DNA from 2 places in the Mesorhizobium sp. ES1-3 genome. Region 1 is predicted to be linked to the other one. Evidence: riboswitches for the same ligand, from Rfam matches in the RefSeq annotation. Region 1 holds a riboswitch; the other holds the start of a gene.

Region 1 (7,941 bases):
GCCGTCGCCTGTCTGCATCGGCGCCGACAAGGCAGGGCAGGCGCCACGGCGCGAGAAGGCGTTCATGCCGCGACCCCGAGCGCGTTGGCCTCGGCAATCAGCGCGGCGAGATCGTCGTCGATGGAATTGCGCAAGGGATGCCAGAGCCCGCGCCGGCGCGCCGATAGGAAACGCTCGGCGATGACTTTGGCGGCGGCGGGATTTTCGCGCAGGATGAAGGCGCGGACTTCCGCGTCGCCGAGATAGGCATCATGCACCGCCTCGATCAGCGCGCCTGAAATGGCGTGGGTGGTCTCGGCGAAGCCGACCAGCCGGTCGACGGTTTCGGCGAATTCGGAGGCGCCGCGCGGACCGTGGCGCATCTGCCCTGATATGAAGCGGGCGTTGACGGCACGGGCGCGCACCACGCGTGACACCGCCTCGCCAACCGATCGCGGTTTCGGCTTCCGCGGATCCGTGGTGTCGAGCACGATGACGTCGGCGTTCCTGCCGAGTGTGGCCAAGGCCGCCGAAAAGCCGCCGATGAAGGCGACGTCGGCGGAGCCTTCGAGAATGTCGCGGCCGGGGTCGTCGCCGGTGTGGACGAGAAGGTCGGCCTCGGCGATGCGGCCTTCAAACGCTCCGGGTGCCGAGACGCCTTCGCCGCCGGCGCCGCCATAGGCATGCGAGGTGGCGTCGAGATAGGCGCGGCCGATCTCTTCGCGCGCTGCCCAGTCGCCGCTGGACAAAATCTCTTCGACGCCGGCGCCGTAAGTGCCGGGCGACGTGCCGAAGATGCGCGGGCTGGCCTTGCCGTCGGCTCGGGTCCTGGCGGCGAGCGGGTTTTCCGAATCGTCCTCGTCGCGCGCGGCAACGGCGTTGGCGGCGGCGTCGATCAGTGCGATCTGGGTCGGGAACATGTCGCGGAACAGGCCTGATATGCGCCAGGTGACGTCGACGCGCGGGCGGCCGAGCGTAGCCGGCGGCAGCACCTCGATGCCGGTGATGCGGCCGGTGGCAGCATCCCATTGCGGCCGGCAGCCCATCAGCGCCAGGCCTTGCGCAATCTCCTCGCCGCCGGTGCGCAGCGAGGCCGAGCCCCAGAGATCGATGACCAAGGAGCGGGGCCAGTCGCCATGCGATTGCATGTAGCCGCGCACCACTTCCTCGGCAGCCACCTCGCCGAGATCATAGGCGGTCGGCGTCGGCATGGTGCGCGGGTCCGAGGTGAACAGGTTACGGCCTGTCGGCAGCACGTCGGAGCGGCCGCGCGCGGGCGCGCCGGCCGGGCCAGCCTTGACGTGGCGGCCATCGAGCGCGGCGAGCAGCGCGGCCTTCTCGGCTTCCGCGCTTTGCCTGCGCATGGGGTCCGGCTCGTCGTCTGGGACATGGCCGTAGACATGCAGCCCGTCCTTGATGGCGAAATCCTTGAGGTCGCAGAGCCAGGCGTCGATGCGGCGCAGCGCTTCATCGGGCGCATCGGTCGCGGCGACGCCGGCTTCGGAGGCGAGACCGGTCTTTTGCGCGGTTTCGACGATCAACCTGGCGAGGCGGTCGCGGCGGCGGCGGTCGAGGCCGTCGGCCTGGGCATATTCGTCGACCAGCCGCTCGAGCTGGTGCTGGCCCTCGTCCAGTCCGGCGCCCGTCAGCGGCGGCGGCAGATGGCCAAGGGTGACGGCAGCGATCCGCCGCTTGGCCTGTGCCGCCTCGCCGGGGTTGGAGACGATGAAGGGATAGATGACGGGCAGGGAGCCGGTCACGATCTCGGGAAAACAGGCTTGCGAGAGCGCAACCGTCTTGCCGGGCAGCCATTCCAGCGTGCCGTGGGCGCCGACATGGATCAAGGCATGGACGCCGAGCGATCTGCGCAGCCATAGGCCGAAGGCGATCAAAGCGTGGCGCGGAGGCAGCGTCGGATCGTGGTAGTCGGCGCGGCGGTCGGCGGAACGGCCGCGGTCGGGGGCGAGTGCGACCGTGATGTTGCCGAAATGCGCGGCGCGGAAGGGGAAGCTGGCGACGGCTGGCGCTTGAGCGCCCCCCTCTGTCCTGCCGGACATCTCCCCCGCAAGGGGGGAGATTGCGCTGTCGTCACGGCTTTCGCCAACTGCCAACATTGCAGAAGGAGCGACGGCCCCGAAACTGCCGATCTCCCCCCTTGCGGGGGAGATGTCCGGCAGGACAGAGGGGGGTGCTTCGCGAAGACCTGTCTCCCGATCTGCTCTGCCCCAAGCAGCCTCTACTGAGGCGATTGCATCTGCTGGCAGTTCTTTCGAGAGATGCAAATAGTCCGCCAAGCCAAGTCGGTGATCACTTTTTTCCAGCAAATCCAGCAATTCACGCGGCGTTTGTGGAATCCCTTCAACGGCATAGCACTGTTCGCTCAAGTCGTGCAGCATGGCGATCACGCTGGACGGAACATCGAGCCCGACCGCATAGCCGGTTCGGCCGGGGGCGCTGGGGTAATCGGGGATCAGGATCGCGAGCTTGCGTTCGGCGCGCGGGGTCTCTTGCAAACGGATGAAGGCCGCTACGCGCTTAGCCACTTGCTCCACACGATCCGCTTGCGGCTGGTTGGCCAACGCACGGTGGCCTAGCGCCGGGTCGACATCACTCTCGCCCTTGAAGGAAATGGCGCCGGCAAGGATGCGGCCATCGAGTTCGGGCAGCACGACATGCATGGCAAGGTCGGCGGGTGCCAGCCCGCGCTGGTTGTTTTCCCAGACGTCGCGGCGTGTGGTGGCGACGATGACCTGGAAGACAGGCACGCCGGCGCGGTCGAACAGGGTTTCCACGCCGGCCTCGGCGCCGGACGCGAAAGCGGTCGCGGTGATGATGGCGGCCGGTTTCAGCGATGCGACGGCATTTTCGGCGAATGCCAGGGACAGCGGATCCTTGAGACTGGAAACAAAGATCGGGACCGGTGCCAGTCCCTGGGAGCGCAAAGCCTCGGCCAGCGCATCGATCGGGGCGACATCGGCCGCGAGCAGCATCGATCGGTAGAAGAGAATCGGGATGATAGGGGCGCTGACATTTGAAAGGTCCGGCTTCTCTGCGACCCCCATTCCAAACTGATAGTAACCGGCCTTCGGCACGCTGACCGGACTGGCGACGGATGTATCCTGTCCGGCCAGGCCCGCCAGCCTGTGCACCAGCGCGTTCATATTGGCCGGGCCGCCCTCGCGGAAATAGCCGAGCAGGCCGTCGAGTTCGGCGCGGGGCAGCGTCGAGGCTTCGATCAGCCTGAAATCCTCGTCATGGCTTTCACCGGGAAGCAGCGCCAGTCTTATGCCGCGTTCGCGGGCAATTGCCGCCAGTTGGTCGCAGCCATAGCGCCACCAGTCGTAACCGCCGAGGATACGCACCAGGACGACCTTGGCGTGGCGGGCGACGCTGTCAACCCAGAGGTCGACCGACATGGGATGGCGCAGGTCGCGCAGTGCCGCCAGCCGCATCGAGGGCAGGCGATCGGCGTCGGCCTTCCATGCCGCCGCCAGTCCGGCGAGGTCGCTGTCGGTGAACGACAGGGCCACGATATCCGCCGGCGCCTGCCTGAGATCGACAGGCTCGGCGAGATCGTCGAGCGAGGCGGAGGTCGTGGTGAGGATGTGCATCGCGGCCTGTGCCTGAAAATCAGCCGGCGAGGATACGTTCGATCGCCGGACGGTTCAGCCCCTTGAGGCCGATGACGACCAGGCGCGAACGGCGGTCGTCCTCGGCGCTCCAGGCGCGGTCATAGTAATGATTGACGCGCGGGCCGACGGCCTGCAGCAGGAGCCGCATCGGTTTGCCGCCGACTTCGACGAAGCCTTTCACCCGCAGCACGTTTTCCTGTTCGGCGGCCGCGGCGACGCGCTTTGCCAGCTCGTCGGGATTGGCGATCGAGGGAATGTCGACGATGAACGTGTCGAAGTCGTCATGCTCGTGGTCGAACGCGCCGTCATGATGGGATTTGCGGTTCTCGATATCGTCCTCGACGGCGAGACCGAGGCCGAGCAGCACCGAGGGATCGACCTTGCCATGAGACGTCGGCACGATCTTCACGGCGCGGGCTGAGTGTTCGCCGATGATGCTGTTGGCGCGGGCCGAGCCGTCGGCGTCCATCAGGTCGCTCTTCGACAGGATGATCAGATCGGCGCAGGCGATCTGATCCTCGAACACCTCCTCGACCGGATCATCATGGTCGAGGCTTTCATCCCCGGCGCGCTGTGCCTGCAGGGCTTCCATGTCGTTGGCAACCCGGCCTTCGGCAAGTGCGGGACCGTCGACCACGGCGATGACGCCATCGACGGTCACCCGGCTCTTCACTGTCGGCCACTGGAAAGCCTGGACCAGCGGCTTGGGCAGAGCGAGGCCCGAGGTTTCGATCAGGATATGGTCGACCTTCGGCGTCAGGGACAGGATCTGGTCGAGCGCCGGCACGAAATCGTCGGCGACGGTGCAGCAGATGCAGCCATTGGCCAGCTCGACGATGTTTTCCTCGGGGCAGGTATCGATGCCGCAGCCCTTGAGGATTTCGCCGTCGATGCCGATGTCGCCGAACTCGTTGACGATGATCGCGATACGCTTACCGCCAGCGTTTTCCAGGAGATGGCGGACAAGGGTCGTCTTGCCGGCGCCGAGGAAGCCGGTGACGACGGTGCAGGGAACGCGGGAAACGGATGCGGTCATATCAGTCTTTCAGTATGTCGAGGGGAGGGATGCGGGCAACGAGGCCGCGTTTGAGGCTATCGGGCCGGCCCCGCCAGGGAATGAGGCCGTCGCTGGATGTGGCGAAGAGTTTCGCGCCGGTGACGAGATCGGCGCCGCTGGTCGGGGTCAGATCGCCAAACACATAGCTCCAGCATCCGTCGCGCAGGATCGCGGCGCTCAGCCGGCGCTTGCAATTGCCGAGGCATTCGACGGTGCGGATGCGGATGTTGTCGCCCGAGGCGGCTTGGCGCGTATCTTCAGCCAAGAGTTCGCCGGCCCGGGGATGAGCATCGGAGCCGGTCTCGTCGCGACAGGAGGCGCAGACGATGACAGTGATGCCGGCCAGGTCTTCATCCCCGCCGGACGAAATGTCCGTTGTTTCAGCCGAAAAACTGCTGTCGCGATCCAAATCAGGCTCCTTGCCCGGAAAACCCGCCGGGCGATCGGATACTTGCATTCCAGACGGCAGGTCTCCTGGCTCGCGGGTCATCGCCTTGGGTAGCCGCCTTCCCGGGACAATCCCAGTGGCTTTCGGCCTTGGCTCTTCGCTCACAGTTGCGGGGACAGCCGCGGATTTGGGATTTTCAATCCCGCACCGCATTCCCTCTTGGCTCCTCCCTTTGCCGAGAGGAGACCGTCTGGATTGGATTTAGGCTCTTGCGGGCAGTGGTGTCAACGCGAGCTTACGACACCGCGATGTCGGACAGCGCCGGGCCCAGGTCGCCGGCGGGCGTCACTTCGATGCGTTCGAGGCCAAGCCAGCCCTGCATCTGCTTCAATTCCTCGGAGAGCTGAGCGGCGGTTTCGGGCGGTGCGCCGGGCTCGGCGTAGGCGGCATGGACACGCAGGACACTTGCCGGCCGGTCGGCCTTGAGGTCGACGCGCGCCACGATCCTGTCGCCGAGCAGGAAGGGCAGGACATAGTAGCCATATTGGCGCTTGTCGGCCGGGGTGTAGATCTCGATGCGGTAGCGGAAATCGAACAGCCGCTCGCTGCGCGAGCGCTCGAAGACGACCGGATCGAACGGCGCCAGCAGGGCGCGGGCCTCGATCTTGCGTGGCAAGCGCGCGTCCCTATGAAGGTAAGCCGGCTTGTCCCAGCCCTCGACACGGACCGGCAGCAACTCGCCGGTCTCGACCAGTTCCTCCAGGCGGCCTTTCATGTCGGCGGGGGAGAGTCGAAAATAATCGCGCAGGTCGCCCGATGTCGCCACGCCATGGGCGCGGGCGGAGATGCGCAGCAATTCGCGATGTGCATCCTCGGCGGTCGGTACCGGCAGGTCGAGGATCGCCTGCGGCAGCACGCGCTCCGGCAGGTCGTAGAAGCGCTCGAAGCCGCGCCGGTGCGCGGTGGTGATGCGCCCGGCCCAGAACAGCCATTCGAAGGCGTGCTTGGCGTGGCTCCAGCCCCACCAGCCGCCGGAGCCTTTCTGGCCTTCCAGCGCGGAAGCGGCGATCGGGCCGCGTGCCACGACCTCGCGGTAGATCTCTTCTATATAGGGGGCGTGCTCGCGGCCCCATTTGGCCAGCCCCAGATACATTTCATCGCCTTGCTCGGCGCGCTGCATGCGCCAGCGCATCAGCGGGTAGGTCTCGACGGGCAGGAACGAGGCCTCGTGCGCCCAGTATTCGAACACAGTGCGCTTTCGCGTCACGGCGGCATTGTCGAGCAAAGCGAGGGGATAGGGGCCAAGACGCGAATAGAGGGGCATGTAATGGGCGCGAACCACCGCACTGACGGAATCGATCTGCAGCAGGCCGGTGCGAGACAGAACGCGGGCGAAGTGGCGGCGGTCGGGCGTGCCGGCGGGGCGGGGATCGAGAAATCCCTGAGCGGCGAGCGCGATGCGCCGGGCGGCGGCAAGCGAGATCTTTTCCTTCATGCGGATGCGTCTCTGGTGGACCTGTCTGGCGTTGCGGGGTGATTCCTGTCCATGCTAGCAGGGTTTTGGCGGCAACCTTGTCAGGAGAGAAAAGTGGAGTAAAAGACGAAGGAAATCAAACAGGAGCGTATGGGACCAGTTTCTCCCGGATTGCCGTCCAGCTCGGTGTTTTGAACAAGGTTTGACTTGCTTCGCTGGAAGTGCTGCGCTAACCCTCGCCGCGTTGCAGCATAGGCTCCTTAAAACGGTTCAGCGGTTAATCTGTCACGCTTCCGCAATAAGGTCCGGTGCTGTAATCAACGTGGATTGGCGCCAACGGAAAGCCGCTGCATGAACGCACTCCTCAGTTCGTACCTGCCCATCGTCCTGTTTATCGGCGTGGCGCTGGTGGTCGGCCTGGCGCTGCTCGCGGCGCCGTTCCTGGTAGCCTACCGCAACCCGGATCCCGAGAAGCTGTCCGCCTATGAATGCGGATTCAACTCGTTCGACGACGCCCGCATGAAGTTCGACATCCGTTTCTACCTGGTGTCGATCCTGTTCATCATCTTCGATCTCGAAGTAGCCTTCCTGTTTCCCTGGGCGGTGTCCTTCTCGAAGATCGGCATGCTCGGTTTCTGGTCGATGATGGTGTTTTTGGCAGTGCTGACAATCGGCTTTGCCTATGAATGGAAAAAAGGAGCGCTGGAATGGGATTGAACGACAGTTCAGGCACCCTCGTCGCGCCGAAGCCCAAGGGTATCATCGATCCCAATACCGGCAAGCCGGTGGGGCAGGACGATCCCTTCTTCCTCGAAATCAACAACGAGCTTGCCGACAAGGGTTTTCTGGTCACCTCGACCGAGGCGCTGATCACCTGGGCGCGCAGCGGCTCGCTGATGTTCATGACCTTCGGCCTGGCGTGCTGCGCGGTCGAGATGATCCACACCTCGATGCCGCGCTACGATTCGGAGCGGTTCGGCGTCGCGCCGCGCGCGTCTCCGCGCCAGTCCGACATCATGATCGTGGCCGGCACGCTAACCAACAAGATGGCGCCGGCGCTGCGCAAGGTCTACGACCAGATGCCGGAGCCGCGCTACGTCATCTCGATGGGCTCCTGCGCCAATGGCGGCGGCTATTATCATTATTCCTATTCGGTGGTGCGTGGCTGCGACCGCGTCGTGCCCGTCGACATCTATGTGCCCGGCTGCCCGCCGAGCGCCGAAGCCCTGCTCTACGGCATTCTTCTCCTGCAGAAGAAGATCCGCCGCACCGGCACGATCGAACGGTAAATCAATGGCCGCATCCCTTAGCGAACTGTCGACCTATCTCGGCGAGAAGCTGCCTGGCCGCTTCGGCGATGCGGTGCTCGCCTATGGCGAGCTCACCGTCCAGGTCGAGCCGGGCGATCTGG
Region 2 (7,941 bases), on a different contig from region 1:
GTGCCGCCGGTGACATAGCCGCGCGCGTGCTCGACCGCCCGGGTGATGGCCCGATCGGCCCGCTTGCCGAGATAGGAGGTCAGTTTCTTGCCGAAGTCGCGCAAGCCGATATAGGCCTTTCCGGAAGCCAGGCGCGCCAGATAGGCGCTCATCGCGCCGGTCGGCGGCGCGATCGACATGTCATTGTCGTTGAGGATGACGATGAGGCGCGCATCGAGCGCGCCGGCATTGTTCATCGCCTCATAGGCCATGCCGGCCGACATGGCGCCGTCGCCGATGACTGAAATGACATTGTTGCGACCACCCGAAAGGTCGCGGGCGGCGGCCATGCCGAGACCCGCCGATATCGATGTCGAGGAGTGGGCGGCGCCGAACGGGTCGTATTCGCTCTCGGCCCGGCGGGTGAAGCCCGACAAGCCGCCTTCCTGGCGCAAGGTGCGGATGCGGTCCCGGCGTCCGGTCAGGATCTTGTGCGGATAGGCCTGGTGGCCGACATCCCAGATCAGCCGGTCATCGGGTGTGTTGAAGACATAATGCAGCGCCACCGTCAGTTCGACCACGCCAAGGCCGGCACCGAGATGGCCCCCGGTGCGGGAAACGGCGTCGACCAGTTCGGCCCGAAGCTCGGATGCCAGCTGCGGCAATTCGCTCTCGGCCAGCGTGCGCAGGTCGGCCGGGACGCGAACCTTGTCGAGAAGCGGCGTATGCAGCGTTGCGTTCACGTTGGGTCCAGACTTTCTTTTCATCGGCGGGATAGGCCGCCGGCCGCCGAAAGTAAATGCGTGTCGGTAACACGGATAGTCAGTCCCTCACCGCTCAGCCTTCCGGCAGCGGAATGAATTCTTGCTCATCGCCGGGGACGATATCGAAGCGGCCGGTCTTCCATTCCTGCTTGGCCTGTTCGATGCGCTCCTTGGACGAAGAGACGAAATTCCACCAGATGTAGCGCTTCGAACCGAGCGAGGCACCGCCGAACAGCATGAAATGCGCACCCGTCGGCGACGATATTACGATCTCGTCGCCGGGACGGAACACCAGCAGCCGTTCCGCCGGAAAGACGTCGCCTGAAATCGAGACCTCGCCCTCCAGCGTGTAGATGGCGCGCTCTTCCGCATCGGCCGGGATCTTGACGCTGGCACCGGGCGCAAGCCGCAAATCAGCGTAGAGCGTTTCGGAATCCGCCCGCACCGGAGACCGCAATCCTTGGAAATCGCCGATGACGACACGGCCGCTGACGCCCTCGGCATCGATCTCTGGAAGTCGCAGCGCAGCTGTGTTCTCGAACACCGGCGCCACCTCTTCCTTGCCGTCGGGCAGCGCCAGCCACGTCTGCAGGCCGGAGATCGACATCGGCGCGCCGCGCAATTCCTGCGGCGTGCGCTCGGAGTGGACGATGCCGCGGCCTGCGGTCATCAGGTTCACGTCGCCGGGCTCGATCACCATTTCGGTGCCGAGCGAATCGCGGTGCCTGATCTTGCCGTCGAACAGATAGGTTACGGTCGACAGGCCGATATGCGGGTGCGGACGAACGTCGAGCGCCTGGCCGGCGCGCATGATGGCGGGACCCATTCGATCGAAGAAGATGAACGGCCCGACCAGGCGCCGCTTGGCGGTCGGCAAGGCGCGGCGCACCTCGAAGCCGCCAATATCCTTGGCGTTCGGGATGACCATCAGCTCGATCTGGTCGCTGGCGAAGGCATCGCCGGCCTCAGGGTCTTTCCCCGGGAAGAAGCTCATGAACTCTCCTGGTCAGCGGTCAGTGGGCGCTTTGGGCATATCAGGCGAACCGGATCGCCGCCTTTGCTCTTAGTTTAGCCGCCACCTCTTCGCGATTGCGCGGATGCTGGTGGGTTTCGAGCGAATCGAGAAGCTCGCGTGCCGATGCCGCGATGGCGTCGACCGCGTGATCAAATGCATGCTGGTTCTTGGCGGAAGGCCGCGTCGTACCGCTCAGCTTGCGGACAAACTGGAGTGCCGCGTCGCGGACTTCGTCATTGGTTGCCGGCGGATCAAAATTGAACAGGGTCTTGATGTTTCTGCACATCGCTTCCGTATCTCCTCTTGTCCGTTTCAATCGGGACGAACTGTATCCTCGATCATGATCGTGTCCAAAAATCGGTAAAGCTGCTCGGCTCCCTAGTCCGCGTCGAGCGGCTCGGTTCCAACCGGCTTGCCGTCGCGCGACAGCCTGATCTTCTCGACCTTGTCCTCAGCGGCCTTCAGCAACCGGTCGCAATGCATCTTCAGCGCCTCGCCGCGCTCGTAGATCCGGATCGACTGGTCGAGCGGCACGTCGCCACGCTCCAGATCATCGACGATCTTCTCCAGAGCGTCGAGTGCCTGTTCGAAGCTCATCGCCTTGACGTCTTCGTTGATCTCACCAGTCATCATTCATCCTTTCATCAGTCGCCCGACATGGGCGGCGACCGAAAATGCCAATCCCTGCAGATCGTAGCCGCCCTCGAGCAGGCTGACGAGCCGGTTGCCGCCATGGCGTGCGGCGCGCTGCATCAGCTGGCCGGTCGCCCAGTCGAAATCGTCCTCGGTCAGATTGATTTCCGCCAGCGGGTCGCGATGGTGCGCGTCGAAGCCAGCCGAAATGATGATCAGGTCGGGCGCGAAATTGTCGAGTGCCGGCAGCACGCGCGACAGGAAAGCATCGCGAAACACCTCGCTGCCGGTCCGCGGCGCCAGCGGCGCGTTGACGATATTGCCAGCGCCGGTCTCGTTCTTCGCGCCGGTGCCGGGATAGAGCGGCATCTGGTGTGTCGAGCAATAGAGCACCGAGGGATCGTCCCAGAAAATATCCTGCGTGCCGTTGCCGTGATGCACGTCCCAGTCGACGACGGCGACACGCTCGGCGCCATGCTTCTTCTGTGCATAGCGCGCAGCGATTGCCGCCGTATTGAAGAAGCAGAAGCCCATGGCCGTGGTCTTTTCCGCATGGTGCCCAGGCGGCCGGGCGGCGACGAAGACATTGTCGGCGCGGCCCGCAAAGACGTCGTCGACGGCGGCGTTGGCGGCGCCGATCGCCGTGGTCGCGGCCTGCCAGCTCTTCGGGCTGGCGGTGGTGTCGGCATCGATGCGGGCAATGCCTTCGTCGGGGATGGCGGCGCGGACACGCGCGACGAAATCGGCGGGATGCGCGTAAAGGATGGTCGCCTCGTCGCCTTGCGGTGCCTCGACGCGGTCGAGCGCGGCGAAAGCTTCGTCGTCGAGCACGCGTTCGATGGCGCGCAGGCGGTCGGGCCGCTCGGGGTGACCGGGCGGGGTGATGTGTTCGAAAAAGATCGGGTGCGTGTAGAGACGAGTGGCCATGTCCCCCTATCTAGTGCCCCGGCGCGGCGATGGCCATGCGTTGCGGCCTGATCGCTGGGGAAAATCGAACCTGCGTCCATTCATGTCGCTGCGGGCATTGGCGTCGCCGGCCATTCGGCGTAAGACTGCCGCTACTGCCTGGTGCCCGCGAAAGCGGGAGAATCGGGAACACGGTTTGATACCGTGGCGTGCCCAACGCTGTGAGGGGGACTGCGCCGGTAAGTGCCACTGTCGATGACGGGAAGGCACCGGACGTGGGTTGATCCCGAGCCAGAAGACCGGCCTGGCAGGCATCGTCATCCGCATGGTCAGGCGGATGATATCAGAGCGGCGTGCGTTCTCTTGGACGCACAAAGTACGCTCTGAAAATTTGAACTGCTGCAATCGCAAGGGGACAAGCGATGCCGGAAGATATGACCGCTGCAATGGGCGATGGATTCGACCAGATTGCGCGCGACGCGGTTTACCGCGCCATGTTCACGCGGCGCGACGTGCGTAGCCATTTTACATCGGAGACGATCGACGACGAGGTGCTGGCGCGGCTGCTGCTTGCCGCCCATCACGCGCCGTCGGTCGGCTTCATGCAGCCCTGGAATTTCATCGTCATTCGCGATGCCGCGCGACGGGGGGAGGTGCGCGACCTGTTCTTGGCCGCCCGCGAACAGGAACTGCCGGCAATCGAGGCGGACCGGCGGGCGCTCTACCGCAAGCTCAAGCTCGAAGGCATTTGCGAAAGCGCGCTCAACATCTGCATCACCTGCGACCGCGAGCGTTCGAAAGGCTCGCCGCTGGGACGCTGGCACAATCCGGAAATGGATCTCTACAGCACGGTCTGCGCGGTGCAGAATTTCTGGCTGGCCGCGCGTGCCGAGGGCGTTGGCGTCGGCTGGGTCAGCATCATCGAGACGCAAGCGCTGAAAAGCCTGCTATCCATCCCCGACCACGTGACGCCGATCGCCTATCTCTGCGTTGGCCGTGTTTCCGAGTTCGCGCCCAAACCCGACCTCGAAACGCATGGCTGGGGCCGACGGCTGCCGCTGCCAGACCTGATCATGAGCGAGACGTTTTGCGGCCAGGGTGAGGCCTCGCTCAAATCCACGGTGGCCCGCCTCGACACCGTCGCCGCTGCGCCGGCAAACCCCGCCGATCAGCGCGTCGCGCCGGCCGTACCCCAGTGCGAACCGTCGAAGGTGGAGAGCGCCTTGTCCTTGAGTTCCCGGAACTTCGACGAGGCTTCGGCGAGCCGGGCGTCCCAGGCGGCATCGGGCACCTGGCCCTCGATGGTCTTGAAATAGACCTGCATCAGGCAGGCGATGGCGAACGGCTCGATGAACGCCGCCTTGAAGGCCCAGGCAAAGACGATGGCCAGAACGAAGGCCCAACCGGCGAGCTGACCGGGCATGACGTAAAGAATGGCGGCCGCCGGCGCCAGCATCAGCAGGAAGATGACAAAGGAGACGCCCCACATGATGACCGCCAGCCAGACCGCGTTCTTGACCATGGTCTTGCCATTCTGGGCGTAGAGCACGACGCCTTGCCGCGCGGTCTCGAAGGGCGAGGACGAATTGATGCGGATGTTGTAGCCGAGAATGATCTCATCGACATAGGTCAGCGACAGGCGGATCACCGTGTTGAGGAACGAGACCAGGCCGCTCAGGCCCGGAATGGGCAGGAAAGCCGCGATGCCGCCGAGCAGGCCGGTGATGGCGCGGATGGCGCCCTTGACTAATTGGTCGACGACGAAAAGGATGTTCGCCTCGGCAAAACGCTCGGTCACAATCTCTTTTGCGTAGGCGATCTGGTTCTGGCCGTCGGGAACGTCATGGCCGTCGATCAGATGAACCATGACGGCGATGTGACCCGCCTTGACGACGTAAAGGATATATTCGCGGATCCAATAGACGGCGATCGAGACGAGGCCGAAACCGACCACGCCACCCCACATGGCGAAGGACAACGGTCCATCAGGATCGGTGGAGATATGGCCGACGCCATAGCCGACGGAGGCGCCCGTGCCGGTGGCCATGATGTAGGCCAGCGTGATGCCGAAATAGACGATCATGCGAAAGACAATGAAGGGCCAGGTCCGCATCATGATGGACACCGACCTGCCGATATCGAAATCCCACATGCCCGAATCTCCCCTCAGAGATGGCTGTGGAGGATGCGCTCAAACCGGCTATTGTCAATTGCAGGCGGCGGCGGGAGGGCCACGGTGGCTCAGTTTGGCCGCGCTTCCGGCTTCTCGAGCAGGCCTTCAAGCAATTGCTTGAACGCGGCCACCACCTTCCTCGATGTCGCTTCGGGATCGTTCGAATTGGCGATCCGCTGCGCGGCCTGACTGCTCGCCCCATTGATCAGCCGCGCCGCGGTCTCCGGATCGAGGCCCGGCACGACCACCCCCTCCTCTTGCAGCGCGGTCAGATGATCGGTCATTGAACCGACGCAGGCATTGGCATTCGACCATTGTGCCGGATCGCCCAGCACCGCCGGACCGTCCCGGAACATGATGCGCTGGATTTCCGGCTCGAGCGCCATCTCGATATAGGTGGTGCATTCGTCGACGAAATGCTGCCAGCGGGTCGGCGCCCTCGACGCGACCTCGTTCACCCGCGCCGCCATCTCAGCATCGATTTGCGCGATAACCGCCTCGAGCAGTCCCTTCTTGTCGCCGAAGTGATGATAGAGGGCGCCGCGCGTCAGTCCGGCCGACGCGGTGAAATCGTCCATCGACGCTTCGGCGTACCCGATGGTGCCAAAGGCTTGGCGTGCCGCGGCGATCAGCTTGGCGCGTGTCTCCGCGATCATCTCCTTGCGTGGTCGATGCATGTCCTGGCCTTATCTACATACGTCCCGTATGCCAATTGACATACGGGGCGTATGGTCTATTTAACACTCATACGTGTCGTATGTAATCGTCGAATCGCCCCTTGTCGAGGAACAGGATCATGCAAAACCCCTATTCGGAAATTTTTCGCGCTCCCGGAGCCAAGGGCTTTGCCGCCGCCGGCTTCATGGCGCGCCTGCCGATCGCCATGGCGCCGATCGGCATCGTCGCGATGTTGTCGCAGACGCGTGGCGAATACTGGCTGGCGGGTGCGGTTTCCGCGACATTCGCCTTGGCCAATGCTTTCCTGGCGCCGCAAATATCGAGGTTGGTCGACCGCCTCGGCCAGACGCGGGTTGTCGTACCCACCACCATCATCTCCGTGCTCGCATTCGCGGCCCTGATCGCATCGGCCAATCAGGACTGGCCGGTATGGACGCTGTTCGTGTCGGCACTGCTGGCCGCGGCAATGCCAAGCATGCCGGCCATGGTGCGGGCGCGCTGGACCGAGATTTTCCGGGGCCGGCCCGAGATGAATACCGCCTTCGCCTTCGAGTCGGCGGCGGATGAACTGGTCTATATCGCCGGCGCATCGCTGTCGGTGGGCCTCAGTGCCGCGCTGTTCCCGGAAGCGGGCGTGCTCGTCAGCACTCTGCTCCTTGCCGTGGGCTCGACAGCTTTCATCCTGCAGCGTTCGACCGAACCGCAAGTGCGGCCGGTGGACCATGGCTCAACGGGCTCGGCAATCCGCCTGGGGCCGGTTCAAATCATCACCTTCGCCATGATCTTCATCGGCGCGACTTTCGCGACGACGGAGGTGAGCACGGTGGCGATCACCAAGGAATTCGGCCAGCCGGGCGCCGCAAGTCTCGTCATCGGCGTCTATGCGCTGGGGTCCTTCGTGCTCGGCATCATCGTCGGCGCGCTGAACCTGAAAGCACCGCTGCAGCGCCAGCTCGCCATCGCGGTCGCGTTGGTCACGCTCGGCACGCTGCTGCCGCTTACCGCCGGCACCGTGCCCGTGCTCGCGCTTACTGTCTTCATCAGCGGCGTGGCGATCTCGCCGACCTTCATCACAGCCTTCGGCCTGATCGAACGGCATGTCCCTGAAACGATGCTGACCGAAGGCATAACCTGGGTGATGACCGGCATCGGCATCGGCATGGCGATGGGCTCTTTCGCCGCCGGCGCGGTGGTGGATGCGTTCGGCGCCCAGAACGGGTTCTGGGTCTCGGTGGCGTCAGGCGTTATCGCACTGGTCACGGTGCTGCTCGGCCAGCGCAGCCTCGCCACCCACGGATGCGAGCTGGAAGGATGCGAGGCGGCAATCCCGGCCGAATGACAGCCAGGGTTTGTCGAGCTCAGATAATCTCGGTCTTGGCGATGTGAATGCCAAAACCCTCGAGACCGACATAGTGGCGCTCGCGCGAGGCGATCAGATTGATCGAGGAAATGCCGAGATCCTTCAGGATCTGCGCACCAAGGCCGATCTCACGCCATTCGCTCTCGCGCCGGCGCGCCTCTTCATGGTCCTCGCGATCGCCCGGCGCCGGCCGGTTACGCTCCTGGTGAGCGACGCCGACCGAGCCCTCGCGCAGATAGACGATGACGCCGCGCTTGCGCTCGCCCATCGCCTTCATGATGGCATCGAGCCGGTGGCTGGTACCGAACACGTCGGTCACCACATCCTCCGAATGCAGCCGCACCGGCACCTCCTCGCCGTCGCGGATATCGCCGAAGACGATGGCGACGTGATGCATCGTGTCCCAGGGCAGCGTGTAGGTGAACACCTGCGC

Evidence for each region. A riboswitch is a leader RNA that binds a small molecule or an ion and turns the genes downstream of it on or off. The one in region 1 is predicted to bind cobalamin.
Region 2: another riboswitch for cobalamin. It lies ahead of bluB (5,6-dimethylbenzimidazole synthase); the one in region 1 lies ahead of LB536_RS28800 (DUF1636 family protein).

What each region holds. Positions count from the first base shown of each region.
Region 1 covers NZ_JAIUGW010000033.1:32,542-40,482, reverse strand. Annotated here, with positions in the region: gene cobG (precorrin-3B synthase) at 1-66, opposite strand, end outside; gene LB536_RS28810 (cobaltochelatase subunit CobN) at 63-3,590, opposite strand; gene cobW (cobalamin biosynthesis protein CobW) at 3,610-4,647, opposite strand; gene LB536_RS28800 (DUF1636 family protein) at 4,649-5,077, opposite strand; cobalamin riboswitch at 5,115-5,322, opposite strand; gene LB536_RS28795 (winged helix-turn-helix domain-containing protein) at 5,352-6,551, opposite strand; gene LB536_RS28790 (NADH-quinone oxidoreductase subunit A) at 6,882-7,247, shown strand; gene LB536_RS28785 (NuoB/complex I 20 kDa subunit family protein) at 7,238-7,819, shown strand; gene LB536_RS28780 (NADH-quinone oxidoreductase subunit C) at 7,824-7,941, shown strand, end outside.
Region 2 covers NZ_JAIUGW010000031.1:49,527-57,467, forward strand. Annotated here, with positions in the region: gene dxs (1-deoxy-D-xylulose-5-phosphate synthase) at 1-746, opposite strand, end outside; gene LB536_RS28180 (pirin family protein) at 817-1,737, opposite strand; gene LB536_RS28185 (DUF2277 domain-containing protein) at 1,778-2,044, opposite strand; gene LB536_RS28190 (exodeoxyribonuclease VII small subunit) at 2,137-2,388, opposite strand; gene LB536_RS28195 (histone deacetylase family protein) at 2,392-3,318, opposite strand; cobalamin riboswitch at 3,441-3,620, shown strand; partial or broken gene bluB (5,6-dimethylbenzimidazole synthase) at 3,792-4,298, shown strand; gene LB536_RS28205 (hypothetical protein) at 4,466-5,449, opposite strand; gene LB536_RS28210 (TetR/AcrR family transcriptional regulator) at 5,539-6,147, opposite strand; gene LB536_RS28215 (MFS transporter) at 6,267-7,487, shown strand; gene ribB (3,4-dihydroxy-2-butanone-4-phosphate synthase) at 7,507-7,941, opposite strand, start outside.